Regions from separate parts of the Pseudomonas sp. EA_105y_Pfl2_R69 genome, predicted to be linked through region 3. Evidence: predicted binding sites of a transcription regulator. Region 3 holds the regulator's gene; each other region holds the start of a gene.

The links. Region 3 encodes FliA, which starts transcription of late flagellar genes. Its sites were predicted from a motif close to CTAAAGTTTNNNNNNNNNNNGCCGNTAA; they were not measured.
Region 1: AACY13_RS03810 (methyl-accepting chemotaxis protein) is a predicted target of FliA. The motif match lies at 1,564-1,591, and genes of this name have one in related genera.
Region 2: AACY13_RS11105 (methyl-accepting chemotaxis protein) is a predicted target of FliA. The motif match lies at 4,195-4,222, and genes of this name have one in related genera.
Region 4: AACY13_RS07940 (methyl-accepting chemotaxis protein) is a predicted target of FliA. The motif match lies at 2,088-2,115, and genes of this name have one in related genera.

The regions. Positions count from the first base shown of each region.
Region 1 is NZ_CAXAOO010000001.1:871,260-878,631, forward strand. Features, by position in the region: gene AACY13_RS03810 (methyl-accepting chemotaxis protein) at 1-1,437, opposite strand, end outside; gene AACY13_RS03815 (DUF1513 domain-containing protein) at 1,794-2,888, opposite strand; gene AACY13_RS03820 (imelysin family protein) at 2,898-3,959, opposite strand; gene AACY13_RS03825 (di-heme oxidoreductase family protein) at 3,970-5,382, opposite strand; gene AACY13_RS03830 (imelysin family protein) at 5,718-7,055, opposite strand; gene AACY13_RS03835 (LemA family protein) at 7,259-7,372, shown strand, end outside.
Region 2 is NZ_CAXAOO010000003.1:378,923-386,294, reverse strand. Features, by position in the region: gene AACY13_RS11125 (TIGR01244 family sulfur transferase) at 1-1,346, shown strand, start outside; gene AACY13_RS11120 (SulP family inorganic anion transporter) at 1,343-3,124, shown strand; gene AACY13_RS11115 (metal-sensing transcriptional repressor) at 3,310-3,579, opposite strand; gene AACY13_RS11110 (Tll0287-like domain-containing protein) at 3,572-4,129, opposite strand; gene AACY13_RS11105 (methyl-accepting chemotaxis protein) at 4,340-5,614, shown strand; gene AACY13_RS11100 (nitrate- and nitrite sensing domain-containing protein) at 5,620-6,468, shown strand; gene AACY13_RS11095 (DUF934 domain-containing protein) at 6,492-7,016, opposite strand; gene AACY13_RS11090 (nitrite/sulfite reductase) at 7,013-7,372, opposite strand, start outside.
Region 3 is NZ_CAXAOO010000006.1:239,832-247,203, reverse strand. Features, by position in the region: gene flhB (flagellar biosynthesis protein FlhB) at 1-342, shown strand, start outside; gene sodC (superoxide dismutase [Cu-Zn] SodC) at 385-906, opposite strand; gene flhA (flagellar biosynthesis protein FlhA) at 1,151-3,274, shown strand; gene flhF (flagellar biosynthesis protein FlhF) at 3,290-4,591, shown strand; gene fleN (flagellar synthesis regulator FleN) at 4,661-5,491, shown strand; gene fliA (RNA polymerase sigma factor FliA) at 5,488-6,237, shown strand; gene AACY13_RS17765 (chemotaxis response regulator CheY) at 6,329-6,703, shown strand; gene AACY13_RS17760 (protein phosphatase CheZ) at 6,723-7,372, shown strand, end outside.
Region 4 is NZ_CAXAOO010000002.1:443,748-451,119, reverse strand. Features, by position in the region: gene acnA (aconitate hydratase AcnA) at 1-1,945, shown strand, start outside; gene AACY13_RS07940 (methyl-accepting chemotaxis protein) at 2,146-3,711, shown strand; gene AACY13_RS07935 (DinB family protein) at 3,961-4,503, shown strand; gene AACY13_RS07930 (GFA family protein) at 4,642-5,040, shown strand; gene AACY13_RS07925 (antibiotic biosynthesis monooxygenase family protein) at 5,132-5,449, shown strand; gene AACY13_RS07920 (DUF6429 family protein) at 5,529-5,753, shown strand; gene AACY13_RS07915 (acyl-CoA thioesterase) at 5,821-6,228, shown strand; gene AACY13_RS07910 (MAPEG family protein) at 6,387-6,818, shown strand; gene AACY13_RS07905 (hypothetical protein) at 6,859-7,188, shown strand.

The sequences.
Region 1 (7,372 bases), on a different contig from region 3:
CATATCGCGGATCGCCTCAACCGCGCCGGTGATCAGTTGCAGGGTGGCACCGGCCTCGGTGACCTGGGTTACGCCTTCCTCGCTGCGTTGCTGGCCGCTTTCGATGGCGCGTACCGCATTGACCGCTCCGGTTTGCACGGTGTCGATGATTTGGTGGATCTCGGCGGTGGATTCGGCGGTGCGTTGCGCCAGGGTGCGTACCTCGTCCGCTACCACGGCAAAGCCGCGGCCCTGTTCGCCGGCGCGGGCGGCCTCGATGGCGGCATTGAGCGCCAGCAGGTTGGTTTGTTCGGCAATGCCGCGAATCACTTCCAGCACTTTGCCGATACGCCCGCTATCGGCCTCCAGGCGACGGATAACCTCGGAGGTGTTGCTGATCTCTCCGCGAATATCGGTGATGGTCTTGATGGTTGCCTGCATCACGGTTTCGCCCTGGCGCGCGGCGCTGTCGGCATCGTCGGCGGCATTCGCCGCCTCGGCCGCGTGGCGCGCGACTTCCTGGGCGGTGGCAGACATCTCGTGCATCGCCGTGGCCACCTGGTCGGTGCGCGAGAACTGCTCGCGGGTGCCTTGGGCCATCAGGGTGGCAATGGCGTTGAGTTCGCCACTGGCGATGTCGAGGTCGGCGGTGCTGCGCTTCAGGCGGGTAAAGGTGTCGGCCAGGAAGTCGCGCAGAATATTCGCGGCCACGGCCAGGTGGCCCAGTTCGTCCTGACGACTCGCATCTACCTGCTTGTCGAAGTTGCCCTGGCTGAGCTGCGCGATATGGGCGATCAGTTCGCGGATCGGGTTGATCAGGTTACGGTTGACCAGCCACAGGCTGAACAGGGCGATGATTAGGGTGGCACTGAGCATGCCCAGGGTACCGACCAGTATTGTACGGTCGGCCGCAGCGTTGATCAGGCCGGCCTGATCGAGGCTTTGCTTGTGCAGTTCTTCGGCGAGCGCGTCCATTTGCTGGGTTGCGTGGCGGTCGATACCGGATACCGCTTTGTCGCCGGCTTTGGCGTCGGCACCGGCGGCAATAAAGGCATCACGACCTGCCCGGTATTTACCGCCCAGGCTCTGGTGTTCGCTGCGCAATGCCTCGATCTTGCCTTTGAGGGTCGGGTCATTGCTGGCCAATGTGCTCAGTTTGCCGAGCGTGTCCTGCACCTTGCGCTCTTGCGCCTCGAACTGGCTCCAGTATTTATCCAGCTGAGCCTTGTCGCTACCGCGCAGCAGTACGTTTTTCCATTCCTGCACCTGGGTTTTGAAGTTCAGGTTGGCGACGTCGATCAGGGTCGACTCCTCCAGTGGTCCCTCAAGCAGGCCGCGATAGTTCTGCAGGCCGCTGGATAGGAAGCTGAAACAGACCAGGGCGGTGATCAGGATCAGTGCCAGACTGCCGCCGAGCAGGGCGAGGATTTGTGCGCGCAAGGATTTTTGCAGAAACATGGGTGAGATCCCTAAGTAGATAGATGGCGAACTCCAGCGACGCGCCTGGCGTGTCTGCGAATATCCTTATCGACTGGTATCAACTGGGCCCGATTGCCTATCAGCAATCGGGTTGTCAGCCAGTATAGATCGGCTCTGCGGCAGCGTTCTTTAGCCTGCCGCAGGCGTGTTACAAACGTAGGAATGGTAGGGCGAACAGCCTAGCGCCGGGCTTTCAGAACCTGCTTGCGCTCTCGCGAGCTAGAGACCTGCAAGGCAAAAACAGGCGAGGAAGCGGAGTGTACTTTTGTACATGAGCATTCCGAGCCTGTTTTTAACGCAGCAGGGCCGAAGCGCAGCAGATCGTAAACAGGTTCTCAGGCCAGGCGCAGGTGGTTGTCCCATAGCCCGGCGGGTAGTTGCAGGGGCTGGGCGGTGATTGCGTTGCGGCGGCAGTCGTACAGGCGGCAACGGCCCATGCCGCTGCTGACCACAAAGCCTTCGGCCACCGCGCCCACCCCGGCGCAGTCGGCCAGTGGTGCATCGAGGCGCAGCTCGGCGCTGTCCAGGTCCCAGATAAACACCCGGTTGCCGCGCGGGGCGGTCAGGGCCAGCAGGCGCAGCTCGCTGTGGATCGCCACACTGGCGGTGTACTGATTCATCAGCTGGCGCTGCGCCTCGGCCACCGGGAAGTGCTGGAAGGGCTGATCGGGGCGCTTGATCGCCAGCAGCGGCACCGCGTCGCTGGCAGCGCCCATATATTGCTGGCCGCTGACGATAGTGCCGTCGCTGGCCACGGCCATATGCCGCACACTGTTCATCCGTTCGGGCAGCTGCTCCTTGCTGATCAGGCTGCCGTCGCGGCGCAGCAGCACCAGACTGGACGCCATGCTGTCGAGGTTCATCTCCACCCGGCTGTCGGCTTCGGTGCGGATGCCGCCGTTGGCCACCGCCAGGGTTTCGCCGTCCGGCAGCCAGAGCAGCTGGTGCGGTCCAATGCCGTGCGTCGATAGCTCGCCGGTGCGCTGCAACTGTTCGCCTAGCAGGCGATAGACGCCCAGCACGCCGCGACCGGGCTCGGAGGTGTCGTTCTCGGTGGCGTACAGCCAGTCGCCATCCTTGTGGAACACCGCATGGCCGTAGAAGTGGCGTTGCTCGGGGGCGTGCAGGGTCTGCAGCAGGCGGCCGTCGCGGGTGTCGATCAGGTAGCTCTGGGTACTCGGGCGGCGGCCGACGAACAGCGCCATCGGCAGAAACGGGTGGCCGATCACATCGTGGCAGCGTTCGCTGACCTGGGTGGCGAACACCTGGTTGCCATCCAGGCGGTAGCCCACCGCGAAGTGTTTGCCGGCGCTGTCGTTGCGCGCCGACAGCAGCAGTGGCTGCGGGCCGCTGTGCAGCAGCGTCCAGCCGCCGAAGGTGGTGGCGGCCAGGGCGGTGGCCCCCAGGCCGAGAAAGGCGCGGCGGTTTATCGGCATGGCTCAGTCACCATCATGGGCGTTAAAGCCCAGCTGGATCCCCAGCACCTTCGCCAGCTCGGCTTCGTGCAGGCGGTGCAGGGCGTCGAGACTGTCATACAGGGCGTTGAGCTCGGCGCGGCCGGCTTCGTCGCCGAGCAGCTCGCCGAGCGGCCGTTGGGCGGCGGCCAGACGCTGGCGGGTGTCGCTGTAGGCGGCGTCGATGCGCTGTTTCAGCTCGGCCTGAGCACTGCCGAGCAGCGCCTGGATGCCATCCTGCTCGGCCCCCAGCCAGATGCGTTCGGCGCTGGCCAGGCTGGCGGCGAGGTTGGCCAGGCTGGCCTTGCTGCGCCAGGCTTCGGCCTGATAGGGCTGCGGCTGGCCTTTGCTCTGGCGGCCGAGCGGGGTGCCGAGTTTCTTTTTCAGGCCGTCGATGGCGCTGACCTGGGTGCGCAGGATATCGGCCACGGCCTCGGCGGCTTCGGCATAGCGCGGGTTGGGGAAGCTTTTCAGCTGCGCGGCCATGCCGTCCTGGCGCTGCCAGTTCGTCAGCACGTCGGCGGCGAGCACCTGCTGGTGCTGACCGATGGCGACGATCAGCGGGCAGTAACGGGCCTTCTGCTCGGCGACATTGAGGTCGATCGCCGGGTCGAACAGCAGGTATTCATAGGCGGTCAGGCCTTGCACCACGACGCTGGATTTATCCAGATCGGTCGGGGTCAGTTCGGGTTTGCTGTTGACCAGCGCTTCGACCTGGCGCGCCACCAGGTTCTTCTTGTCCGGCCAGAACTGCACCTGCCAGGCGCGGTTGCCTTCGGCCAGGGGGCCGAGCACGGCCGGCTGCAGGGCGGCCCAGGTGCTTTGCGCGCTGGCAAAGGCCTGACGCGCGTCCGCCAGGTTCTGCTGGCCGGCGCAGAAGGCCTGGCCGCTGGCAGCCAGCTGGCGGTCGGCTTCGCTCCAGGCGCTGTAGATCGGTAGCAGGACGCCGTCGGCCAGGGCGCTGCTGACGGCGTCCTGCGGGTCGACTGGCGTACAGCCAGCCAGGGCCAGGCTAAGCAGGGCGAGCGTGAGGGGTGAGCGGATCATCGGTGGCTCCTTACAGCGAATTCAGAAAAGCCAGCAGCGCCGCGCGCTCCTCGGCATCGAACGTCAGGACGAGTTGTTTGGCCGCGTCGGCTTCGCCGCCGTGCCAGAGAATGGCCTCCAGCAGGTTGCGCGCGCGGCCGTCATGCAGGAACTGGGTATGACCGTTGACTGTCTCCGTCAGGCCGATGCCCCACAGTGGCGGTGTGCGCCACTCACTGCCGCTGGCGAGAAATTCCGGACGATGGTCGGCCAGGCCTTCACCCATGTCATGCAGCAGCAGATCGCTGTAAGGACGTATGACCTGATTGGCCAGTTCCGGTTCGGCGGCGTCGCTGGCGGTGGTGAACTGCGGGGTATGACAGCCCTGGCAGCCGGCCCGGTAGAACAGGCTCTTGCCGGCGAGCACCTGCGGCGCGTCGACCTCGCGGCGCGCCGGTACGCCCAGGTTGCGGGTGTAGAACAGCACGCTGGCCAGAAGGTTGTCGCTGACCTCGGGCTCGCCGCCATGGGGCGCGTTGCGGCAGTCGGTTTGCGCCGCTGTGCAGTTGTCATGGGCAACCAGCGTGCTGGTCAGGCCCATGTCGCCCGCAAAGGCCTCGGCGTTCTGCTGGTTGAGCGTGGGGTGGCCGGCTTTCCAGCCGAAGCGGCCGAGCACCGTGCCTTGTTGCTCGCGGTCCCAGACCCGATTGGCGCGTCCGGAAATGCCGTCGCCATCGCGGTCGTCCGGATCGGCATTGGCCAGGATGGCGGCCTCGGGAATGGCTTCGAGCAGGCCCAGGCCGATCATCGGCGGGGCGATACGCGCGGAGAACAGGGTGTCGGGATGCAGATCGCCGTAGCCGAGCTGGCTGATCTCCAGGCTGGGCGTGCGCAGCTCGACTTGCTGGCCATCGGCAAAGTTGACGAGCTGCGTACTGTAGCTGACGCGTACCTTGCCCTCGGGTGCTACGCCCGGGTTGGCCATGTCCTGCAACTGGCCGCCGTAGGTGGGTTCGGCCAGCACGCCGAGGCGCTCGATGATCTGCGCGTGTTCGCTGCCGGCCGGTATCGACAGGCGCACCAGCATCGACACCGAACTCAGGGCATCGGGCTGCGGAGGATGGCCGCGGCCGTCCTTGATATGGCAGTTCTGGCAGCCGTTGGTATTGAACAGCGGGCCCAGGCCGTCGCGGGCGGTGGTGGTCGCCGGCGCGCTGACCCAGGGGTTGCGAAAGAAGCTGTTGCCGACACTGAAGTCCAGGCGACGGCTCGGCGACAGGTTGGCCGCGGGCATGGAAAAGGCGTTGTGGTCGCGCTTGAACACCGTGGCGCTGCCGGCGGACAGGGCCTCGCCGGGCTCGGACTGGGTGAAGCGGGGCGTTTGATCGCAGGCTGCCAGGCTCAGGCCCAAGGCCAGCAGCGCAACGCGATACGGCGCAAACATGGAAAGTGATCCGCAGCAGAAAAACAGGCGGCCGATCTTAACAGTCTGGACAGGTTTAAATAAGACGGATTTGCATTATCAGTGGTGGCTAAAGGTCGCAGTGCATAAGAATCACCGGGAACGATTGCTGGCATCAGCGTAGCGACGGCCCCGAAGGCGTGGCTGGAAGAGGGGGAGCTTGCAGCAGCCGCAATCGGTAGGGTGCGCTGTGCGCACCAAGAACCTGCAGCCAGCCTCGGTGCGCACGGCGCACCCTACTTAGCCACAAAAAAGCCGCGACTCTACGGGTAGAGTCGCGGCCTGGGGCGTTTCGCTGCTGTTGCGCAGCGTCGTGCTTAGAAGCTGTGGTCAGCGGTATCCGGATTGAGATCGCTGATACCCAGCTTGCCGGCGGCCTGCTCGATGGCTGCGGTCTGCTTGACCAGGGCGGCGATGGCGTCACGCACGATCTGCTGGCCTGCGCTGTTGTCGGCGGCGATCAGCTGGTCGAAGTGCTGGCCATTAATGGCCGCGCTGTCCACTAGTGTCTGGAGTTTGGCCTCTGTCGCTTCTAAATCGGCTTTCAGGCTGCTGTCGGCTGCGGCGTCAACCTTGGCCACCAGCGACGACAGGCTCGGGCCGCTCAGGGTGGTGCCGTCGACCTTCTGGTACTCGCCGAGGTAGACGTTGCGGATGCCCTTGCCGTTGTAGAAGTGCGAGTTGTGGGTGTTGTCGCTGAAGCAGTCGTGCTCGTCTTCGGTGGAGTTGGCTTCCAGCGCGACCTTCATGCGCTCGCCGGCCAGTTCGCCGAGGGACAGGCTGCCCATGCCGAACAGCATCTTGCGCAGGCCGTTCTCGGCCGATTCGGCCTCAAGCTTGGCGCGGTAGTTGTCGGCATTGCCGGCTTGCCACTGCGCGACCATCGCGTCGAGGTCGCTGACCAGCAGCTGGGTGGCGGCCTGGAGGAAGGCGCGACGGCGCTCGTTGTTGCCGCCGGTAGCGCCTTCGCCGACCACGAAGTCGCTGGCCGGACGCTCGCCGGCACCCGGGCCGCTGCCGTTCAGGTCCTGGCCCCAGAGCAGGAACTCGATGGCGTGGTAGCCGGTGGCGACGTTGGCTTCGGAGCCGCCCAGTTCGTTCAGGCTGGCCAGCAGTTCCGGGGTGATGGTGCTGACGTCGAGCTTGTCTTCGCCGACCTGCAGCTCGCTGTTGGCGACGATATTGGCCTGCGCGCCCGGGTTGCCCAGGGCGTGCTGGTAGTCCTTGGCGACGTAGTCGATCAGGCCTTCGTCCAGCGGCCAGGCGTTGAGCTGACCTTCCCAGTCGTCGACCACGGCGTTGCCGAAGCGGAACACCTCCGACTGCATGTAGGGTACGCGGGCTGCCAGCCAGGCTTCGCGGGCACCTCTCAGGGTGTCGTCATTCGGGTTGACGAGCAGGGCATCGATGGCACCTTGCAGGGTTTTACCGGTGCTGGCGGCGTCGCTGAACACGGCCAGGGCCAGGTCGGCGTAATGGTTAACCACGGCCTTGGCGGCGGCTTCGTCGACCTGGCTGGCGGCGGCGACCGGAGCGCTGGCGCTGCTGGCGGCAGGGGCGGCGGCCTGGCTGGCCGGGGCTTTGTCTTCGCCGCAGCCGGCGAGGGAAATGGCAATAGCAAGCAGGCTGGCGGAAGCCAGGGGCAGTCGAAGCATGACGGAGTCCTTTACGAGATAAATGAAGCGAGCTCGGCGCGCGAGCACTAGAAACCAAAACATAATGCGAAAGATTTGCATTTTGTGCAAAGGGTTGCTGCGCCGAGTTTTCTCCAAACCCGTGAGCCGGCTCCCCATCGGGTGTCAGGGATAAGGTTAAAATGCCAGCACAGATGCCATCTACAGCCCCAGGGGAGTCCTGCATGAGCCTTACCAGCGTCGCCATTGTCGTTATTCTGATTCTCGCGGCCGCTTACGCGGTGGTGCTCTATAACGCCCTGGTGCGTCTGAAGCACGGGGTCAGCAAGGCCTGGGCG
Region 2 (7,372 bases), on a different contig from region 3:
CCCAGCGTCTGGAGCAACGCTGGCAGAAAGCCCCGGTATCGATGCCCCAGGCCGCCACCACACCGACCCAACGCTACGACGTGCTGGTGGTCGGTGGCGGTGCCGCCGGCTGTGCGGTAACCGCCAGCCTGTTGCGCCGCGATCCGCACCTGCGCATCGCCGTGGTCGAGCCGCGCGAACAGCACTACTACCAACCGGGCTGGACCCTGGTCGGCGCCGGCATCTTCGACCGCGCCCGCACCGAACGGCCGATGGCGCACTGCATCCCCCGTGGCGCGCAATGGATTCGCGCCGCGGTGGCCGGTTTCGAAGCCGAGCAACAGCGCGTGGTGCTCGAAGACGGTACCCGGGTGGGTTATCGCGCCCTGATCGTCTGCCCCGGCCTGAGCCTGCACTGGGATGCGGTCGAAGGGCTCAGGGAAACCCTGGGCAAGAACGGCGTCACCTCCAACTACCAGTTCGAGCTGGCCCCCTATACCTGGCAACTGGTGCAGAACCTGCGCCAGGGCCGCGCGCTGTTCACCCAGCCGCCGATGCCGATCAAATGCGCCGGTGCGCCGCAGAAGGCCATGTACCTGTCCTGCGACTGGTGGCGCGAAGAAGGCGTGCTGAAAGACATCGACGTGGAATTCTGCTCGGCCGGGGCGGTGCTGTTCGGCGTGCCGACCTTCGTCCCGCCGCTGATGAAGTATGTCGAACGCTATGGCGTACAACTCGACTTCAACACCACCCTGAGCGCGGTCGACGGCCCGGCCCACAAGGCCTGGTTCAAGCAGGTCGATGCCGCGGGCAATAGCCAGACCATCGAAAAATCCTTCGACTTTCTGCATGCCGTACCCGCCCAGCGCGCGCCGGAGTTTATCCGCCAGAGCCCGTTGGCCAATGCCGACGGCTGGGTCGAAGCCGACCACGAAACCCTGCGCCACCCGCGCTTCGGCAATATCTTCAGCCTCGGCGACGTCTGCGCCGCGCCCAACGCCAAGACCGCCGCCGCCGTGCGCAAGCAGGCCCCGGTGGTCGCGGAGAACGTTATTGCGGTGCTTGCCGGCAAGGGGCCGCGAGCCCTGTACGACGGCTATGGCTCCTGCCCCCTGACGGTGGAGCGCGGCAAGGTGGTGCTGGCCGAGTTCGGCTACGGCGGCAAGCTGCTGCCGACCTTCCCCCTCGACCCCGCCATGCCGCGCCGCCTGGCCTGGGAGCTGAAGGTGAAGGCGATGCCCAGCATCTACTTCGACCTGATGCTGCGTGGCCATGAGTGGCTGGCGGGGCCCAAGCGCCTACCCCATGAGCCGTTGCCGGTAGACGCACCGGCCGCCTGCGACTTCGGCAAGGAACCGGGCAAATGAAACTGAGCCGCTGGCTGCCGTGCCTGGACTGGGGGCGACGCTACGACCGCGCGAGCGCTACCCAGGATGGTCTGGCGGCGCTGATCGTGACCCTGATGCTGATACCGCAGAGCCTGGCCTACGCCATGCTCGCCGGCCTGCCGCCGGTCACCGGTCTGTATGCGAGCATCTTGCCGCTGCTGGCCTATGCCCTGTTCGGCTCCAGCCGTACCCTGGCGGTCGGCCCGGTGGCGGTGGTATCGCTGATGACCGCGGCCGCCCTGGCACCGCTATTCCCCGCCGGCAGCGCCGAATATATCGGCGCTGCCATGTTGCTGGCCCTGTTGTCGGGCCTGCTGCTCGCCGCCATGGCGCTGTTGCGCCTGGGCTTTCTCGCCAACTTTCTCAGCCACCCGGTGGTGTCCGGTTTTATCAGCGCCTCGGGGATTTTGATCGCAGTCGGTCAGCTCAAGCACCTGCTGGGGGTATCAGCCTCCGGTGAGAGCCTGCGGCAGATCCTGCCACAGCTCTGGCAGAGCCTGCCGATGATGCATTGGCAGACCCTGCTGATCGGCCTGCTTAGCCTGGCCTGGCTGTGGTGGGCGCGTGGCCGCCTCAAGCCGTTGCTGCAGCGCCTGGGGCTGTCCGCGCCCATGGCCGGCAACCTGGCCAAGGCCGGCCCGGTGCTGGCCATAGTGGTCGCCATCGTCGCGGTGTCGCTGCTGCAGCTGGATCAGGCCGGGGTCAAAGTGGTCGGAGCCATTCCCCAGGGGCTGCCGGGCCTGACCCTGCCCACCCTGGACCTTGGTCTGGCCCTGCAACTGCTGCCGGCGGCACTGCTGATCAGCCTGGTGGGCTTCGTCGAATCGATCTCCGTAGGCCAGACCCTGGCCGCCAAACGCCGCCAGCGCATCGAACCCGACAACGAACTGCTCGGCCTCGGCGCGGCCAACCTCAGCTCGGCATTCAGCGGTGGCTTCCCGGTTACAGGCGGCTTCGCCCGTTCGGTGGTCAACCATGATGCCGGCGCGCAGACGCCCATGGCCGGGGTGTTCACCGCCGCCGGTATCGCGCTGAGCGTGATGCTGCTGACCCCCTTGCTGCACAACCTGCCCCAGGCGGTGCTGGCCGCCACCATCATCGTCGCGGTGCTCAGCCTGGTCGATCTCGGTTCCTTACGCCGCACCTGGCGCTACTCGCGGCAGGACGGCGCGGCGCAGCTGGCAACCATCCTCGGCGTGCTGCTGATCGGCGTGGAGGCCGGCATCCTGCTTGGTGTCGGCCTGTCGCTGCTGCTGTTTCTCTGGCGCACCAGCCAGCCGCATATGGCCGTGGTCGGCCAGGTGCCGGGCAGCGAGCATTTCCGCAATGTCGAGCGCTTCGCCGTGATCGAGTCGCCCAGCGTGCTGTCACTGCGGGTCGACGAGAGCCTGTACTTCCCCAATGCGCGCTACCTGGAAGACCGCATCGGCGAGCTGATCGCCAACCGGCCATTGGTCCGCCATCTGGTGTTGATGTGTTCGGGGGTCAACCTGATCGACGCCAGCGCCCTGGACTCGCTGGAGGCCATAGTCGAGCGCCTGCGCACCGCCGGCGTGCAGTTGCACCTGTCCGAGGTCAAGGGCCCGGTGATGGACCAGCTGCGCCGCTCAAGCTTTCTCGACGACTTTGGCGGGCAGGTGTTTATCAGCCAGTTCCAGGCCCTGCAAACCCTGGCCCCGCAAGCCGCCCAGCAACCCCTGGAGCACGACCGTCAGCGCGCCGATGCTCAGCCTCACAGCGAAGGGAAAATCTTATAAAAGGCCATGTCCCTGAACATTGTTGCGCTGGGACATCGGTGCCCAGGTGCACCCTACGGAGTCAGCCTCTAGATTTAGGTGCCGGGTGCCTGAACGCAGCAGAGTACGGGGATAGCGCTTTTTAAACGGCCTGCTAGTGCCTGCCGCCGTTTCGTCATGATCGAACGGCAGCAGGCCCCTGGCAATCAGCTGTACTTGGTAAAGATGGCCCGCACCTGGGCGAGCTTTTCCTGATTGCTCTGCTCCGGGCTGAGGATTGCTTCCTCGGCCAGGCAGATGAGCATTTCCTGATAGGCCTTATCCAGCGCCTTGCGCGCGGCGCTGAACTGCTGGGCAATGGCCTCGCATTGATCGCCGCGCTTGATCATGGCCTGGATGCCGCGCACCTGGCCCTCGACACGGGCCAGACGCTTGAGTAGGGAATCTCGGTGTTTCAGCTGTTCTGATTCAATCATTTCCAACTTCTACAGTACGGCGCAATGTGAAGGCACCGCGCAGCTCGCCCAGGGCAAAGCCGCGGGCCTCGTCTTGCGGGTAGCCTACATCAATCACCGCAGCCAGCGCCGGCTCTATGTGTTTGCCGTGACAGGCCAGGCAAGGCTCACCGGTGGCAATGGCCTTCATCATGCGGAATTCGCCATCGACCGTTTCCGCTTGTACCAGATCGGCAAGCGCTTCGCCCGCCTCTGCGCGCTCGGCAAACAGCTCCAGCACACGCCGCTCCCAGGCATCGGGGGCGTTCGCCGGGTTGCGCACTTTCAATGCGGTGCGCCCGACAGTCCATGGGCTTTTGCTGTGCTCGGCAGCAATCTGCGGGGCCGACAACCGACAGGCCTCCACGGCCTTGGCGGGCCCACCGGCCTGCATCGCCGCTTTGACGGTGCCCAATAGCTGCTGCTGAAAGGCCGGAATCAGCGCGGCACCCTCGGCAGTCAGGGCCTGATAACTGTCGGCATAAGCCGCCATGTTCAGCGAAGCCAAAAGCACTGCTGCAGTGAAGCGCATACATCCTCCCATTGCCCATTGAAGTATACCCACGGGGGTATACTGCCACAGTTGCCTAAGGCTGGCGCAAGGATAAAAGCGCGCGGCCGATCCATAGCTCGGGGGGGAGGGTCAGCAGCACCAGCGCCGAAAGAGCCGGTAATCGGCCAGCCGGCGCAACGCCACTCGCGGCCCTCTGCATTGCCGTAGCACCAGCACCCACCGGCCTGCATGGCATCACTCTTGCCTATCACTCTGCATCGACTCATCAGATCGACAGGATTCGTTCCTGCAAGGCAATGGCGCCTGAACCCGCTGCGGAAAGCGCGCAGGGCTTCAGGCGTTTTTTTTGGTGACTGGAGTACCGCACCCATGAAGTGGCTAACCTACCCCGGGCTTCTGCTCCTGCGCGAACTGGGCATGAGCGGCATGATCCGCCTGCAATTGCTGGTGGCGCTGGCCGGCTTCGTGTCGATGGGCCTGCTGCCCCAGCTGCCCAGCGCTCCGCTCTGGGCCCTGCTGGCCTATCTGGCCATTGCTTCGCTGTGGTCGCTGGCGCAGGAGCTCGAGCGCCTCCAGCAGTATTGCGCAAGCGCCACGCCGCAAGGCGCGCAGCAACCCTTCGGCGGCGCGCAATGGCTGTTGCTGCAGCCTATCGGCCGCAGCCTGCAACAGTGGCTGCATCAGGCCCAGCGCCAGCAGCAGCTGTTGCAGCAGCGTCTGGATGAAATCTCCCACTCCTCCCACGAGCTCGAGCAGAGCGCCGCCCTGGTGACCCGCAATGCCGAGGGGCAGAGCGAGTCGGCCACCGTCGCCGCCGCGGCGGTCGAGCAGCTGAATGTCAGCATTGTCCAGGTGGCGGTGCTGGCAGATGAGTCGCGGCAGACCAGCGTACTGGCCAGCGGGCAGCTGGCCGACAGCATCGAGCAGCTCACCAGTTTGGTGCAGCAGGTGTCCGAGATGGCGCAGCAGGCCATAGCCACCAACGAGCTGATCCTGCAATTGCACAACAACTCGCACACCATCAATGAGATGTCCGGCACCATCCGCGGCATCGCCACGCAGACCAACCTGCTCGCCCTGAATGCCGCCATCGAGGCCGCGCGCGCCGGGGAAAGCGGCCGCGGCTTCGCCGTGGTGGCCGACGAGGTGCGCCGCCTGGCCCTGCACAGCCAGGAGTCGGCGGCCGAAATCAGCCGCAATATCGAATCCGTCCAGCAGCATATCCACAGCGCCACGGTGCAGGTCTCCAGTCTCGCCGAGCTGGCCCACCGCAGCGCAGACAGCTCGGCCAGGGTGCGCGAGCTGCTCGCTCAGGTGCAGCAGCGCACCCGCCACCTCACCGAGCAGGTCGAACAGGTGGCGGTCAGCACCGAGCAGCAAGGCAAGGCCGTGGCGGAAATCGCCGAGCTGGCCGACCGCGTGCGCCAGGGCAATGCCGACAACCTGCAGGCGGCCGATCAGGCGCGCACCATCGCCCACCATCTGGCTCATCTGACGGGGTAAGCAACATGCCTGAACTCACCACGTTACTGGCCAGCGTCGCCACCCTGCTGCTGCTCGGCCTGCTGTGCTACGCCCTGCATCGGCGCATGCGCCTGCAGAAACTGCAGCACAGGCAGTTGAACATCCGCCAGCTAAGCCTGCTGCGCGCCCTGATTGCCGGCCTGCAGCGCCACCGCGGCCTGAGCAATGGCGTGCTCTGCGGCGACCAGAGCCTGAGCCAGGACCTGGCCACCACCCGCCAGGAACTGGACCGCCATATCGGCACCGCCCAGGCCCTCACCAGCACCCATAAAGATGCCTGGAGCGGCCTGATCGATCACTGGTCGCGGATGCGCGACGGCCGCAGCAGCGACCCGGCCAACAACCTGGCGCAGCACCACCTGATCATCCGCAACAGCATCTTCCTGATGGAGGATGTGGCCAGCGAAATCGACCTGAGCAACGGCCGCGCCGAGCTGAGTTACCTGCCGTGCATCTGGCGCGATGTGCTGCAGGCGGCGGAATGGGCCGGCCAGGCCCGCGCCCTCGGCACCGGCATCGCCGCGGCGGGGCAAAGCAGTGCCGAACAGCGGGTGCGCCTGCGCTTTCTCCAGCAGAAGATCCAACTGCAGGCCGGCAGCGCCTTCGACACCCTGCAGCAGCACGCGGTCCGGCACCCGCAGGCCAATGCCTTCCACCTACGCCGCTGCGAACAGGTGGTGGAAGACTTCGTGAACTGCATCGAACAGGAACTGCTCGGCCGGGAACAGCCGGCGATAGCCGCCAAGGCCTACTTCCAGCGCGCCACCCAGGCCATCGACGAGCTGCTGGCCCTGGTCGATGGAGCGCTGCAGCAGTTGCAGAGCGGGCGTTAGATAACGGCCAGACCTACCCGCCGCTAATCTCCAGCGCCGCCACGGCGGCGGAACAGCGGCCGCGGCTCGATGGCCGAGCGGCCGTAGAGCACGCTCATACCGGCCAGGCCCTTGAGCGCGTCTTCGGCGGATTTGTCCTCGCGCACGGCGTAGGCATCGAAGCCGCACTGGCGCATATGGCTGAGCTGGTCGCGCAATACATCGCCGAGCGCGCGCAATTCGCCGGTCCAGCCCAGCCGGGTACGCAGCAGGTAGGCCTGGCTGTAACCGCGGCCATCGCGGAAGCTGGGGAACTCGATGGCGATCAGCGGCAGCACCGGCAGGTAGGCGGCAATGCTTTCGACCTCGTCGTCCGGGGCCAGGCACAGGCCGTCCAGGCTGAAGCGCCGGCCCGCGAGCGTCGCCTGATCCTGGCGCGCCAGCCAGGCCGCCAGCGGCAGGATCAACGGGCCGGCGGGCCGCGCCTGGTCCGGCTCGCGCAGCCACTGCCAGGGATCATCCGCCACCACCCGGGCCTGGCCGGCGCTCAAGCGAATCAGGTTATTCATGCCGGCACCTGGGTCTTGCGATAGACCTGTTCCTTGAAGGGTTCGAGGCCGATGCGCTGCACGGTATCGACAAAGCGTTCGTCGACCTCGCGGTAGTCGCTGAAGGTCTTGACCAGGCCTTCGATCACCTCGGGAATCTGCGCCGCGCTGAACGAAGGCCCAATCACCTTGCCCAGAGCGCTGGCCTTGCCCTGGGCCCCGCCGATGGTCACCTGATACCACTCGCTGCCATTCTTATCCACGCCGAGGATGCCGATATTGCCAATATGGTGATGGCCGCAGGCGTTGATGCAACCGGAGATATTCAGGCTCACTTCGCCGAGCCTGTGCAGGGCGTCCTGGTCGGCGAAACGCTG
Region 3 (7,372 bases):
GTGGTGATCACCAACCCGACCCACTTTGCCGTGGCGCTCAAGTACGATCCGAGCAAGGGCAGCGCGCCGGTGCTGCTGGCCAAGGGTGGCGACTTCACCGCCCTGAAGATTCGCGAAATCGCCAACGAACACAAGGTGATGGTGCTGGAATCGCCGGCCCTGGCGCGGGCGGTGTTCTATTCCACCGAGCTGGATCAGGAAATCCCCGCCGGCCTGTACCTGGCCGTCGCCCAGGTCCTGGCCTACGTCTACCAGCTGCGCCAGTACCGGGCCGGCAAGGGCAAGCGCCCGGCCCCGTTGCCGGACCTGCCGATCCCGCCGGATTTGCGCCGCAACGAGTGACGCACAGCCTGCCGCCGGCATGCCGGTGATAGGCTGTGCCGTCTAGTCGATCACGCCGCAGGCTACGCGTGTTCCGCCACCGCCCAGTGGTTGGGGATGGTCGGCATGGTTGTCGCCACCTGCATGGACCATCAGCGACAGGCCTTTCAGCTCCCCTGGATGCTTGATCCGTGGTGCCAGTACCGGCTGGCTGGCCTTGCCGTCCGCCGTGACCAGCAGGGTGGGCAAATCACCCAGGTGGCCGTCGCCCCAGGGCTGACCGTGTTTGCCAGTGTTCTGCGGGTCCCAGTGGCCGCCAGCGGCTTCGGCTGCCGAGGGCTGGCCATCCTTGGGGGCCGGATCGCAGCTGGGCTGGCTGTGTACATGAAAGCCATGCAGGCCGGGTTCGAGGCCGTGCAACTGCGGGGTAAACACCACGCCATACGGGCTCTCGCTGATAAGCACCGTGCCGATCGAGGCCCCCTGGCCTTTGCCATCCACGGCCTTGAGTTCGACCGACAGTTCGGCTGCCTGAAGGTTGGCGGCGCAGCAGCCGGCCAGTGCGGCAATCATCCATCGTTTCATTGTTGAATTCCTCGGTGGCTCTCGAGAAAACGCGGCGGGCATGCCGCGTCCTGCCAGTGCTGGGACTGGCATTTGCTGCCGAGGTTCGCTGTTTCTATCACGCGCCAGCATTCCTCCCTGGTGGAGCGCCGCCTGGCGAGTGATTGCGAGCGGCGTGGGTGAAAGTGGAAGGCTTCTTGCAATCACCGACACAGTGACGCCTTGGGCGTCAAAAGATTGAATCGGCTGGGGTAGGGCAGTGGCAATAGATCGTTCGCAAATGATCAGTGATGTGCGCAGCAACCTGTCGGGGTTGAAGCAGGGCAATCTGGGTATTCCGCTGTTGCTGCTGGTCATGCTCGGCATGGTCATGCTGCCGATTCCGCCCTTTCTCCTCGATGTGCTCTTCACCTTCAGCATCGCCCTGTCGATCGTGGTGCTGCTGGTCAGCATCTATGCGCTGCGGCCCCTGGATTTCGCGGTATTCCCCACCATTCTGCTGGCCGCCACCCTGTTGCGCCTGGCGCTGAACGTCGCCTCGACCCGGGTGGTGCTGCTGCACGGGCATGGCGGCGGCGATGCCGCAGGACAGGTGATCCAGGCCTTCGGCGAGGTGGTGATCGGCGGCAACTATGTGGTCGGTATCGTGGTGTTCGCCATTCTGATGATCATCAACTTCGTGGTGGTGACCAAAGGTGCCGGGCGCATTTCCGAGGTCAGCGCACGCTTTACCCTGGATGCCATGCCGGGCAAGCAGATGGCCATCGACGCCGACCTCAACGCCGGCCTGATCGACCAGGCCGAAGCCAAGCAGCGCCGTTCCGATGTGTCCCAGGAAGCCGACTTCTACGGCTCCATGGACGGTGCCAGCAAATTCGTGCGCGGCGATGCGGTGGCCGGCCTGCTGATTCTGTTTATCAACCTGATCGGCGGCATCGCCATCGGCGTGTTCCAGCACAGCCTGAATTTTGTCGATGCGGGCAAGGTCTACACCCTGCTGACCATCGGTGACGGCCTGGTGGCACAGATTCCTTCGCTGCTGTTGTCCACCGCGGCGGCCATCATGGTGACCCGGGTTTCCAGTTCCGAGGATATGGGCGCTCAGGTCAATCGCCAGATGTTTGCCTCGCCCCGCGCCCTGGCGGTGGCGGCCGCGATCATGATCGCCATCGGTCTGGTGCCAGGCATGCCGCACTTCTCCTTTATCGGTCTGGGCCTGGTGGCGGCTGGCGCGGCCTACTGGATCGCCAACAAGCAGCGGGTGGTCCAGGAGAACGAGATCAAGGAAGTGCAGCGCCAGCAGGAGCTGCTGCCGGCGCAGCGGGCCCAGGAGGTCAAGGAGCTGGGCTGGGATGACGTGACGCCGGTGGATATGGTCGGCCTGGAGGTGGGCTACCGCCTGATCCCGCTGGTCGATCGCAACCAGGGTGGCCAGCTGCTGGCGCGGATCAAGGGGGTGCGCAAGAAGCTGTCCCAGGAAATGGGCTTTCTTATGCCCTCGGTGCATATTCGCGACAACCTCGATCTGCAGCCCAATGCCTACCGTTTGACATTGATGGGGGTCAGCGTGGCCGAGGCCGAGGTCTATCCGGATCGCGAGCTGGCGATCAACCCGGGGCAGGTCTTCGGCACGTTGAACGGCATTGCCGCCAAAGACCCGGCGTTTGGCCTGGAGGCGGTGTGGATCGACCCGAGCCAGCGCGATCAGGCCCAATCCCTGGGGTACACCGTGGTCGATGCCAGTACCGTGGTCGCCACCCACCTCAACCAGGTGCTGCACAAGCATGCCCACGAGCTGCTGGGGCATGAGGAAGTGCAGCAGCTGCTGCAGCTGCTGGCCAAGAGTTCGCCCAAGCTGGCCGAGGAGCTGGTGCCGGGTCTCATTTCGCTGTCGACCCTGCTCAAGGTGTTGCAGGCTTTGCTGCAGGAGCAGGTTCCGGTCAGGGATATCCGCACCATCGCCGAGGCCATCGCCAATGTCGCGGTCAAGAGTCAAGATCCCGCCGCGATGGTGGCGGCGGTACGCGTCGCCCTGGCTCGGGCAATCGTGCAAAGCATTGTGGGACTAGAGCTGGAGCTGCCTGTGATCACCCTGGAGCCCAGGTTGGAACAGATATTGCTCAACAGTATGAACAAGGCCGGACAAGGCTCCGAGGAGGGCATTCTTCTGGAGCCTGGGATGGCCGAGAAGCTGCAGCGTTCCCTGGTGGAAGCGGCGCAGCGCCAGGAGATGCTCGGCAAGCCGGTGATACTGCTGGTGGCCGGTCCGGTCCGGGCGATGCTCTCGCGCTTCGCGCGGCTGGCGGTTCCGAGTATCCATGTACTGGCATACCAGGAAATTCCGGACAACAAGCAAGTCACCATCGTCGCGACGGTGGGGCAGAACTAACCGAGGTTACAGGCCATGCAGGTCAAACGCTTTTTCGCCGCCGATATGCGTACCGCCATGAAACTGGTGCGCGATGAGCTGGGTGCCGATGCCTCGATCATCGGCAATCGCCGGGTTGCCGGCGGTGTCGAGCTGACTGCCGCACTGGATTATCAGATTCCTGCCGCGCCGGCCCGCCAGCCCAACCCGGCGCTGGAGGCCGAGCTGCGTCAGACCCAGGCGAAGATCGCCTCGGCCCAGGCCGAGCTGGTCAGCCGTGCCCAGGGCGATGCCGGCAAGGACCGCCAGCTGCTTGGCGCGCCGCTGAGCATGCCCGCTGCCAGTCTGGCGGCGGCTCTGCAACAACCTCAGGGTGCACCGGCTGCGGTGAGCGATCAGCGCGCCCTGGATGCCATGCGTTTCGAGTTGCATGGTCTGCGCGAGCTGATCGAGGTGCAGCTCGGCTCCATCGCCTGGGGCCAGTTGCAGAACCGTCGGCCGCAGCAGGCCAACCTGTGGCGGCGCCTGCAGCGCATGGGCCTGTCCGCCGAGCTGGCCAAGGCCCTGCTCGAGCGCGTGGCCAATGTCGCCGAGCCGCGCCAGGCCTGGCGCATGCTCCTGGCCCATCTGGCCCACGCGATCAAGACACCGAAGCAGGAACCGATGGACGAGGGCGGGGTGATCGCCCTGGTCGGTCCCGCCGGCATGGGCAAGACCACTACCCTGGCCAAGCTGGCGGCGCGCTACGTGCTCAAGTACGGCGCGCAGCATATCGCCCTGGTCAGCCTGGACAGCTACCGCATCGGTGCCCAGGAGCAACTCAAGACCCTGGGGCGCATCCTCGATGTGCCGGTGACCCTGGTCGATCCGGGACAGTCGCTGACCCAGGCCCTGGCCCCGCTGGCGCGCAAGCGCGTGGTGCTGATCGATACCGCCGGCCTGCCGGGCAACGATCCGGCTCTGCGCATGCAGCTGGAAACCCTGGCCAGTCGCGGGGTCAATGCGAAGAATTATCTGGTGATGGCGGCAACCAGTCAGAGCCAAGTGCTGAAAGCGGCCTACCATAGTTACAAACCGTGCGGTTTGTCCGGCTGCATCCTGACTAAAGCGGACGAAGCCACCAGCCTGGGCGAGGTTTTAGGGCTGGCTATTAGCCAGCGTCTACCGGTAGCCTATCTGACCGATGGGCCGCGGATCCCGGACGATCTGCATGTGCCGCGCAGCCATCAGCTGGTGAGTCGGGCGGTGGGGCTACAGGCGACCCAGGACCCCAGCGAGGATACGATGGCCGAGATGTTTGCCGGCCTCTATCAGCAGCCAACGCGCCGCGCGAGTTGAGCATTAATCAACAGAACACCGCCAGCCGCATGGCTGCGGTCGAAGTTAGACAACAGGTGTGTAGATAACATGGGTATGCATCCCGTACAGGTGATTGCTGTAACCGGCGGCAAGGGTGGCGTCGGTAAGACCAATGTGTCGGTGAATCTGGCTCTGGCCCTGGCCGACCTCGGCCGCCGGGTGATGCTGATGGACGCCGACCTGGGCTTGGCCAACGTCGACGTACTGCTGGGCCTGACCGCCAAACGCACCCTGGAAGATGTCATCAGCGGCGAGTGCGAGTTGCGTGAGGTTCTGCTACAGGGGCCGGGGGGCATCCGCATCGTGCCGGCGGCCTCCGGCATCCAGAGCATGGTGCAGCTGTCGCCGATGCAGCACGCCGGACTGATTCAGGCCTTCAGCGATATCAGCGACAACCTCGACGTATTGATCATCGACACCGCGGCCGGGATCGGCGATGGCGTGGTCAGCTTCGTGCGCGCGGCCCAGGAAGTGTTGGTGGTGGTGTGCGACGAGCCGACCTCGATCACCGATGCCTATGCCCTGATCAAGCTGCTCAACCGCGACCACGGCATGAACCGCTTTCGCGTGCTGGCCAATATGGCCCATAGCCCGCAGGAGGGTCGCAATCTGTTTGCTAAGCTGACCAAGGTCACCGATCGTTTTCTCGATGTCGCCCTGCAATATGTAGGGGCCGTGCCCTACGACGAGTCGGTGCGCAAGGCCGTGCAGAAACAGCGTGCGGTCTATGAAGCCTTCCCACGCTCTAAATGTGCGCTGGCGTTCAAGGCGATAGCCCAGAAGGTCGATGCCTGGCCGCTGCCGGCCAACCCGCGCGGTCATCTGGAGTTTTTCGTCGAGCGTCTGGTGCAGCAACCGGTCGCGGACCCGGCCATATGACAGCAGCCTCTGGACTCCGTATGTACAGCAAAGCACAGGCGCAGGACTCCCAGCACCAGTTGATCGAGCGCTATGCGCCTCTGGTCAAACGCATTGCTTACCACCTGTTGGCGCGCTTGCCGGCCAATATCCAGGTGGACGATCTGATTCAGGCCGGCATGATCGGCCTGCTCGAAGCGTCAAAAAAATACGACTCCAGCAAGGGTGCCAGTTTCGAGACATTCGCCGGTATCCGCATTCGCGGCTCCATGCTCGACGAGGTGCGCAAAGGTGACTGGGCCCCCCGTTCGGTGCATCGAAACAGCCGCATGGTTAGCGATGCCATTCGGGTAATTGAGGCCAGAACCGGTCGAGACGCTAAAGATCAAGAGGTTGCGGCCGAACTCCAATTGAGTCTCGAGGATTACTACGGCATTCTTGGCGACACGTTGGGCAGCCGCCTGTTCAGCTTCGACGACCTGTTGCAGGATGGCGAGCACGGCGGCGGGCTGCGCGAGGATCTTGCCGGCCACCACCTCGAACCCTCACGCGATCTGGAAGACGAACGCTTTCAGGCGGCGCTGGCCGATGCCATTGCCGGCCTGCCGGAGCGAGAGCGGCTGGTGCTGGCGTTGTATTACGACGAAGAACTGAATCTCAAGGAGATCGGCGAGGTACTGGGGGTTAGCGAGTCTCGCGTCAGTCAGCTCCACAGCCAGTGCGCGGCACGGTTGCGGGCGCGGCTTGGCGAATGGCGCGCGAACTAGGCAGTTAAATCAGCAGGCCGGTTTCACGATTAAAGGCGTAGCCAGGTGCTGGATACGTTTGGACTGTACGGAGGTCGACTTGGACAAAAATATGAAAATCCTCATCGTTGATGACTTTTCAACGATGCGCCGGATCATCAAGAACCTCCTGCGCGATTTGGGGTTCACCAATACCGCGGAAGCCGATGACGGCACCACCGCCTTGCCCATGCTGCAGAGTGGCAGTTTCGATTTCCTGGTGACTGACTGGAATATGCCAGGCATGACCGGGATCGACCTGTTGCGTGCGGTGCGTGCCGACGAGCGCCTGAAAACCCTGCCGGTGCTGATGGTCACGGCAGAAGCCAAGCGCGATCAGATCATCGAGGCGGCGCAGGCGGGGGTGAACGGTTATGTGGTCAAGCCGTTCACCGCTCAGGTGCTCAAAGAGAAGATCGAAAAGATCTTCGAGCGGGTCAACGGCTGATGTTTGCCGCGAGGGTACTATGGAATACGAAGATTCCCCTCAGAGCGACCTCGAGTCGACTCTGAAGCAAAGCGCTCGCCAGCTGGTTGACAGCCTGGAACAAGGCAATTTCGGCGAAGCGGTACAGCTGATCCATGAACTCAACAAGGCACGCGATCGTGGCCTGTATCACGAAGTCGGCAAACTGACCCGGGAACTGCACAACGCGATCGTCAATTTCCAGCTCGATCCGCGCGTCCCCCATGCCACCGAAGTCTCCCAGATCACCGATGCCACCGAACGCCTCAACTATGTGGTGACGATGACCGAGAAAGCGGCCAATCGCACCATGGACCTGGTCGAGCAGAGTGCCCCGCTGGTCAATGACCTCAGCGCCGAAGCGCAGAGCCTGAGTGCCGACTGGGGGCGTTTTATGCGCCGCGAGATGAGTGCCGATGGCTTTCGTGAGCTGGCCAAGCGCGTCGAGTTGTTTCTTGCCCGCAGTGAGCGTGACGCCAGCAAGCTGTCCGGTCATCTCAACGACATTCTGCTCGCCCAGGACTATCAGGACCTCACCGGCCAGGTGATCAAGCGGGTGACGCAACTGGTTACCGAGGTCGAGAGCAACCTGCTCAAGCTGGTGCTGATGGCCAGTCAGGTCGATCAGATTGCCGGCATCGAGCACAACCA
Region 4 (7,372 bases), on a different contig from region 3:
CCTGGTACTCACCGTCACCCAGATGCTGCGCCGCAAGGGCGTGGTCGGCAAGTTCGTCGAGTTCCATGGCGACGGCCTCGCCGACCTGCCCCTGGCGGACCGCGCCACCATTGCCAATATGGCCCCGGAGTACGGCGCGACCTGCGGCTTCTTCCCGGTCGACGCGATCACCCTGGGCTACCTGCGCATGTCCGGCCGACCGGAGCAGAGCGTCAAACTGGTCGAGGCCTACTGCAAGGCCCAGGGCCTGTGGCGCGAACCGGGTGCCGAGCCACTGTTCAGCGACAGCCTGACCCTGGACCTGGATAGCGTCGAAGCCTGCCTGGCCGGGCCCAAGCGCCCACAGGACCGGGTCACCCTGCCCCGGGTCAAACAGGCCTTCGACGACTTTCTCGGCCTGCAACTCAAGCCCGCGGCCGGGGAAGACGCGCGCCTGCTCAACGAAGGCGGGGGCGGCACTGCGGTCGGTAGCACCACACAGACCGGCGAAGTGGACTATCACTACCAGGGCCAGACCCATCGTCTGAAGAACGGCGCGGTGGTGATCGCCGCCATCACCTCCTGCACCAACACCTCCAACCCCAGCGTGATGATGGCCGCCGGTCTGCTGGCGAAGAAGGCCATCGAAAAGGGCCTGCAACGCAAACCCTGGGTCAAAAGCTCCCTAGCCCCCGGTTCCAAGGTGGTGACCGACTACTTCAAGGCCGCCGGCCTGACCCGCTACCTGGACGAACTGGGCTTCGACCTGGTGGGTTATGGCTGCACCACCTGCATCGGCAACTCCGGCCCGCTGCTCGAACCGATCGAGCAGGCCATCCAGCAGCACGACCTGAGCGTGGCCTCGGTGCTGTCCGGCAACCGCAACTTCGAGGGCCGCGTGCACCCGCTGGTAAAAACCAACTGGCTGGCCTCGCCGCCGCTGGTGGTGGCCTACGCCCTGGCCGGCAGCGTGCGCCTGGATATCAGCCAGGAAGCCCTGGGCCTGGGCAAGGACGGCCAGCCGGTGTACCTGCGCGATATCTGGCCGAGCCAGGCGGAAATCGCCGAGGCGATCCTCAAGGTCGACACCGCCATGTTCCACAAGGAATACGCCGAGGTGTTCGCCGGCGACGCCCAGTGGCAGGCCATCGAGGTGCCGCAAGCCGCCACCTACGCCTGGCAGGACGACTCCACCTATATCCAGCATCCACCGTTCTTCGAGGACATCGCCGATGCGCCACCGCATATCGGCGACATCCACCAGGCACGCATCCTCGCCCTGCTCGGCGACTCGGTGACCACCGATCACATCTCCCCGGCCGGCAACATCAAGACAGACAGCCCGGCCGGGCGCTACCTGCGCGAACAGGGCGTAGAACCTGCGGACTTCAACTCCTACGGCTCGCGGCGCGGCAACCATGAGGTGATGATGCGCGGCACCTTCGCCAATATCCGTATCCGTAACGAGATGCTCGACGGCGAGGAAGGCGGCAACACCCTGCACCTGCCCAGCGGCGAGAAGCTGGCGATCTTTGAGGCGGCGATGCGCTACCAGGACGCCGGCACCCCGCTGCTGGTGATCGCCGGCAAGGAATACGGCACCGGTTCCAGCCGCGACTGGGCGGCCAAGGGCACCAACCTGCTCGGGGTCAAGGCGGTGATCGCCGAAAGCTTCGAGCGCATCCACCGCTCCAACCTGGTCGGCATGGGCGTGCTGCCCTTGCAGTTCATGCCCGGCCAGGACCGCAAGAGCCTGCGCCTGAGCGGCCACGAAACCCTCAGCCTCTACGGCCTGGACGGCGTCGAACTGCATCCGCATATGAAGCTAACCGTGCAAATCAGCCGCGAGGACGGCACGCGGGAAAGCTTCGAAGTGCTGTGCCGCATCGACACCCTCAACGAGGTCGAGTACTTCAAGGCCGGCGGCATTTTGCACTACGTCTTGCGCCAGCTGATCGACGGCTGAGACCAGGCAAACGGCGGGCGCGCATCGAGGCTGCGCCCGTCGTTTGCCTACGCGACGGCCCACAGGGTGACTGCCAGGGATGGCAGGTCATAAAATGTGAGGCCGTTCAATATCCAGTTACACTGCGCAGCCTGTTTTCCCGCTCAACTTCGGGCGCCTCTGGCCGATGACAAGGCATAACCCTTAGGGACAAGACACCCATGCGTAATAATCAACCGGTTACCCAGCGCGAGCGCACCTTTCCGGCCCAGCAACGCCTGATCTCCACCACCGACATCAAGGGCCAGATCACCTACTGCAACGATGCCTTCGTCGAGATCAGCGGCTTCAGCCGTGACGAGCTGCTGCGTGCGCCGCACAACCTGGTGCGCCACCCCGATGTACCGCCCGCGGTGTTCCAGCATATGTGGGACACCCTGAAAAGCGGCCGCCCGTGGATGGGTATCGTCAAGAACCGCAGCAAGAACGGCGACCACTACTGGGTCAACGCCTACGTCACGCCGGTGCTGGAAAACAACCAGGTGGTGGGCTACGAGTCCGTGCGGGTCAAACCCACCGCCGAACAGGTACGCCGTGCCGAAACCCTGTACCAGCGCATCAACGCCGGCAAGTCGGCCATCCCCAAACGCGACACCTGGCTGCCGGTGCTGCAGAACTGGCTGCCCTTTATCCTGATCAGCCAGATCGGCTTTCTGATCGGTGCCTGGCTCGACAGCAGCTGGGGTTTTCTGCTCGCCGCCGGCCTGTCCATCCCCCTCGGCCTGATCGGCCTGGTCTGGCAGAACCGCGGCCTCAAGCGCCTGCTGCAACTGGCCGAACAAGCCACCTCCGACCCGCTGATCGCGCAGATGTACACCGACAGCAGCGGCGTCCAGGCCCGCCTGGAAATGGCCATGCTCAGCCAGGACGCCCGCCTGCGCACCTGCCTGACCCGCCTGCAGGACACCGCCGAACACCTCACCAGCCAGGCCAAGCAGGCCGACGCCCTGGCCCACAACAGCTCCGTCGGGCTGGAGCGCCAGCGCCTGGAAACCGACCAGGTGGCCACCGCCATCAACGAAATGGCCGCCACCACCCTGGAAGTGGCCAGCAACGTGGCGCGCACCGCCATCGCCACCCAGGACGCCAACCGCCTGACCAGCGCCGGCCGCACCATCGCCTCGGAAACCCGTGAAGCCATTCAGCGCCTCTCCGTCTCCGTGGGCGAAACCGGAGAAACCGTCACCCGCCTGGCCCAGGACAGCAACGAGATCGGCGGCGTGGTCGACGTGATCAAGGGTATCGCCGACCAGACCAACCTGCTGGCCCTCAACGCCGCCATCGAAGCCGCCCGCGCCGGCGAAATGGGCCGCGGCTTTGCCGTGGTGGCCGACGAAGTACGCTCCCTGGCGCAGCGCACCGCCGAATCCACCGGGCAGATCCACCAACTGATCGCCAAACTGCAACGCACCGCCGAAGAAGCGGTCATGACCATGGAAATCGGCCGCAAACAGGCCGACGAAGGGGTCGAGCGCGTGCAGAAGGCCGACGACGCCCTCGCCGGCATCAGCGAAGCGGTGGCCAATATCACCGATATGGCCAACCAGATCGCCGCCGCCGCCGAAGAACAGAGCGCCGTGGCCGACGAGGTCAACCGCAGCATCACCACCATCGCCCAGCTGGCCGACCAGACCGCCAGCGAAGCCCAAAGCACCGCGCTGCTCAGCGAAGCCCTCACCACCACCGCCCAGGGCCAGTATTCCCTGGTGGAACGCTTTAACCGCTAACCCCTCCCAAAGTGCGCCGGTCTGCCGGCGCACCCTCGCCCCTCCCGCCAGCACCCTCCTCGCCACCCGGCGACGACCATTTACCCGCATTGAAGATGGACAGCCCTGCAGCGGATGGCATAGCGTCTGGCAAAGCTGCCGGGCAGCACTAAACTGCCCGGCAAAGCGGCTTGCCATGCCCGCACAGATGATTCGCCCCGTTCACTGGGACGCCCCTTAACCGAACGTCAGCCATGACAAGGAAGTTCAATGAGCCTGAAACATCAATTTAAATTACTGGCCGCCTACAACCGGTGGATTAATACCAAGGTTTATAAGGCCGCGAGCGACCTCGCCCCCATGGATTTAGCCAAAGACCGCGGGGCCTTTTTTGCTTCTATCCTGGGCACCCTAAACCACCTCATTGTTGGCGACACCATCTGGCTCAAGCGATTTGCTACACACCCGTCTTGCATCACCTCTTTGCGAGAAGTTGTAGCCCTTGCGGAGCCAACCAGTTTGAATCAGATTGTTTTTGATGACTTCAGCGACTTACATAAGCACCGCGACTGGCTCGACAAACAAATCATCGACTGGATCGACGAACTCTCCGATGGTGACCTGGATTACACCCTCAGCTACCACAACAGCAAAGGCGTGTTTACCCGCAAGGGTTACTCAAGCCTGCTCTTACATTTCTTTAACCACCAGACTCACCATCGTGGCCAGGTGTCCGCCTTGTTATCACAGGCAGGTGCCGACATTGGTGTTACAGACCTATTAGTACTGATTCCGGAAGAGCCTGATATATAACCGGCTGCGGCTGCCGAAGAACGCTTCCGCTGCTTCGCCGCTCAATAACTTCCGTCAACCATCGACAATATTCGGCGCATCTCTTGCCACTACTAGCGCCGCTAATTACACACCAACAGCACACATCAAGGAAGAACAATGAAAGGCAGTTGTTTATGCGGTGCAATCAAGTACGAAATCGATTCAATCGATATGCCTATCGGGCACTGCCACTGCAGCACCTGCAGAAAGGCGCATGCCGCCTTGGCCTGTTCAAGTGCTGGAGTACAGCGCGTCAACTTTCGCTGGTTAAACGGCCAGGACAGGCTTTCTACCTTTGCATCATCACCGGGTAAATTGCGCCACTTCTGCTCCGTTTGTGGCTCCCACCTGGTAGCCGAACGCCCTGGCCAGGCCCATGTAATTGTCCGCGTAGCAACGCTTGATGAAGACCCGGGTGTCACTCCACAAGCGCATATCTGGACATCGCATGATGTGCCATGGCTTAAATACGAAGGTGTGCCGGCATACCGGGAATGGCAACCCGACCGCAAGTGAGCCCCTAACTCGCCAAGTCGTTTTTCACGCTTAGCCGAAACGGGCTAAGGCACAGGTCTCACGCAACTATCAGGCATCTACGGAGAAAACCGTGTCGACAATCGCTGCCACACCACAACCTCCTTATTACGCCGTTATCTTTACATCTCAGCGTACCGAGGGTGATAACGGCTATGACGATATGGCAGATACCATGGTCGAGCTTGCGGCGCAGCAGCCCGGCTATCTGGGTATCGAGTCCGCGCGGGAACACCTGGGCATTACCGTTTCCTACTGGTCTGATCTCGATGCCATCAAGAACTGGAAGGCCAATGCCGAACACAGGCAGGCGCAGAAGCTCGGTCGAGAAAAATGGTATTCATCCTTTAAAGTACGGATTTCCAAGGTCGAGCGCGATTACGGTATCTAATCAGTCGAGTCGACCCTTTCAGTCGCAGGAGCGGCGTTCCTGATCGTTAGCCGCCCCTCTGGTAAGCGGAAGTACTCACATGGAATACGATGATCAAAAAATAGCCGAGGCGGTATTAGCACTGCTTGGGGTTTTTGAATTTGAGAATAGCCGCGTATGGAAACGAATTGATTTTGGCGTTATGGATGAGCTTTTTGAAAAGGGCTATATCAGCGACCCCAAGGGTAAAAGCGAATCCGTTTACTTGACGCAAGAAGGCATGCAGTTAGCCAAGCAACTGGCCGCCAAGCACTTTTCATCGTAGGCGGCCTGTATCCGTTGGGCGGCTAGAGTCCACCGGCCAACGCCAGCCCCTATAAAGGATCTACGCCATGAGCTTTACCACCCATCGAACCATTCTGTTCGGGGACTGCGACCCCGCGGGTATTGTCTATACACCGCGCATTGCCTATTTCGTGATCGAAGCGGTGCACGATTTTCTAACCCATGTACTTGGGGCGTCGGGCATTCGCGAGATTTATGCCATGGGGATTCTGCCGCCGGCGCGGGCACTGGCCATCGAGTTTCTAGCCCCCATGGCCTGGGACGAGGTGATTGAGATTCGGGTCAGCAGCACGGAGCTGGGCACCTCGTCCTTCGGTTTTCGGGTCGAGGGCCGCAATGCCGCGGCCGAGATAACGTTTCGCGCCACCCTGACCCAGGTGTGCATATCGCCGCAAAGCAAGCGCCCTGTCCCCCTGCCCCAGGCGCTGCGCGAGGCCTTGTCCGCGGTCAAGTAGAGGTGCGGAGTAACCGGCGGCGCACGCGCTGTGCATCCAGGGTTGGCCAGCCCTCTTGACGGCAACGCAGGAAACTCGACAATGCTGCCCGACAGGACGGCCAGTCTCCATGGCGCGACTCCAGTCTCTGCTTCTGCTTATTACACGGAGGTAACAGCATGCACAAAGTCGCAATTCTCTATCCGGTATTCGCCCTGGCGCTGTGGACCTGTCTGGTTCTGCTGCAGATTCCCATTGCCCGCTTCCGCGCCGCGGCCCGCCGCGAGGTGGTGGCCTGCGACTTCAAATACGGCGAGTCGGCGACGGTGCCCGCCTATGTCTGCATCCCCAACCGTAACTATATGAACCTGCTCGAGCTGCCGGTGCTGTTCTATGTCGCCTGCCTGCTGCTGTATGTCACCGATGGCGCATCGATCGCGCTGGTCGCCCTGGCCTGGGCCTATGTGGCCCTGCGCGTGCTGCACAGCCTGATTCACCTGAGCTACAACCATGTCTACCACCGGCTGATGGCATTCGCCGCCAGCAACCTGGTGCTGATTGCGCTCTGGCTGCTGGCGGCCGTCTATGTGTTCGCCCAGGCACCCGCCTAGACTGCGCCCGGCCTTACGCCCCAACCTTTCAAGGATGACCATGAACTCCCCCGCTCTCTCGCTACTGGCCGTGCTGCTGTGCGCCGCCCCTCAGGCTGGCGCATTCGAATCGGAACAGGAGCGCATCAGGCAAAAACAGGTCGAGCTCGATCAGGCCTGTGAAAGCGCCCGGGAAGTAAAGCTGCAGCCCCTGCGTGCCCAGGCCTTTGACGAGTGCATGACGGCCAAGCGCAGCACCGATACGGCCGCGGATTGCACGCGCAAGAGTGCGGAGGTCAATGGCAACAGGCTGGGCGGCAGCCCCAGATTCTATGACCTGCCGGCCTGCGAGGCGGCCTTCAAGCATCGCAAGAGCCATCCAAACCGCTGACAAGCCGCCGAGATAAAGGCCCTAACCGCCATGCGCTGTGGGAGGGGCTTTAGCAGGCTGTTGATAACTACCTGCGTGGCCGATGCGTCATTAAAAACAAGCTCAAAATGCTCATATACAGCTCGTACACTCCGCTTTTTCGCCTGTTTTTGCCTAGCCTCGGCTGCCTCGCCTACGTTTTTCA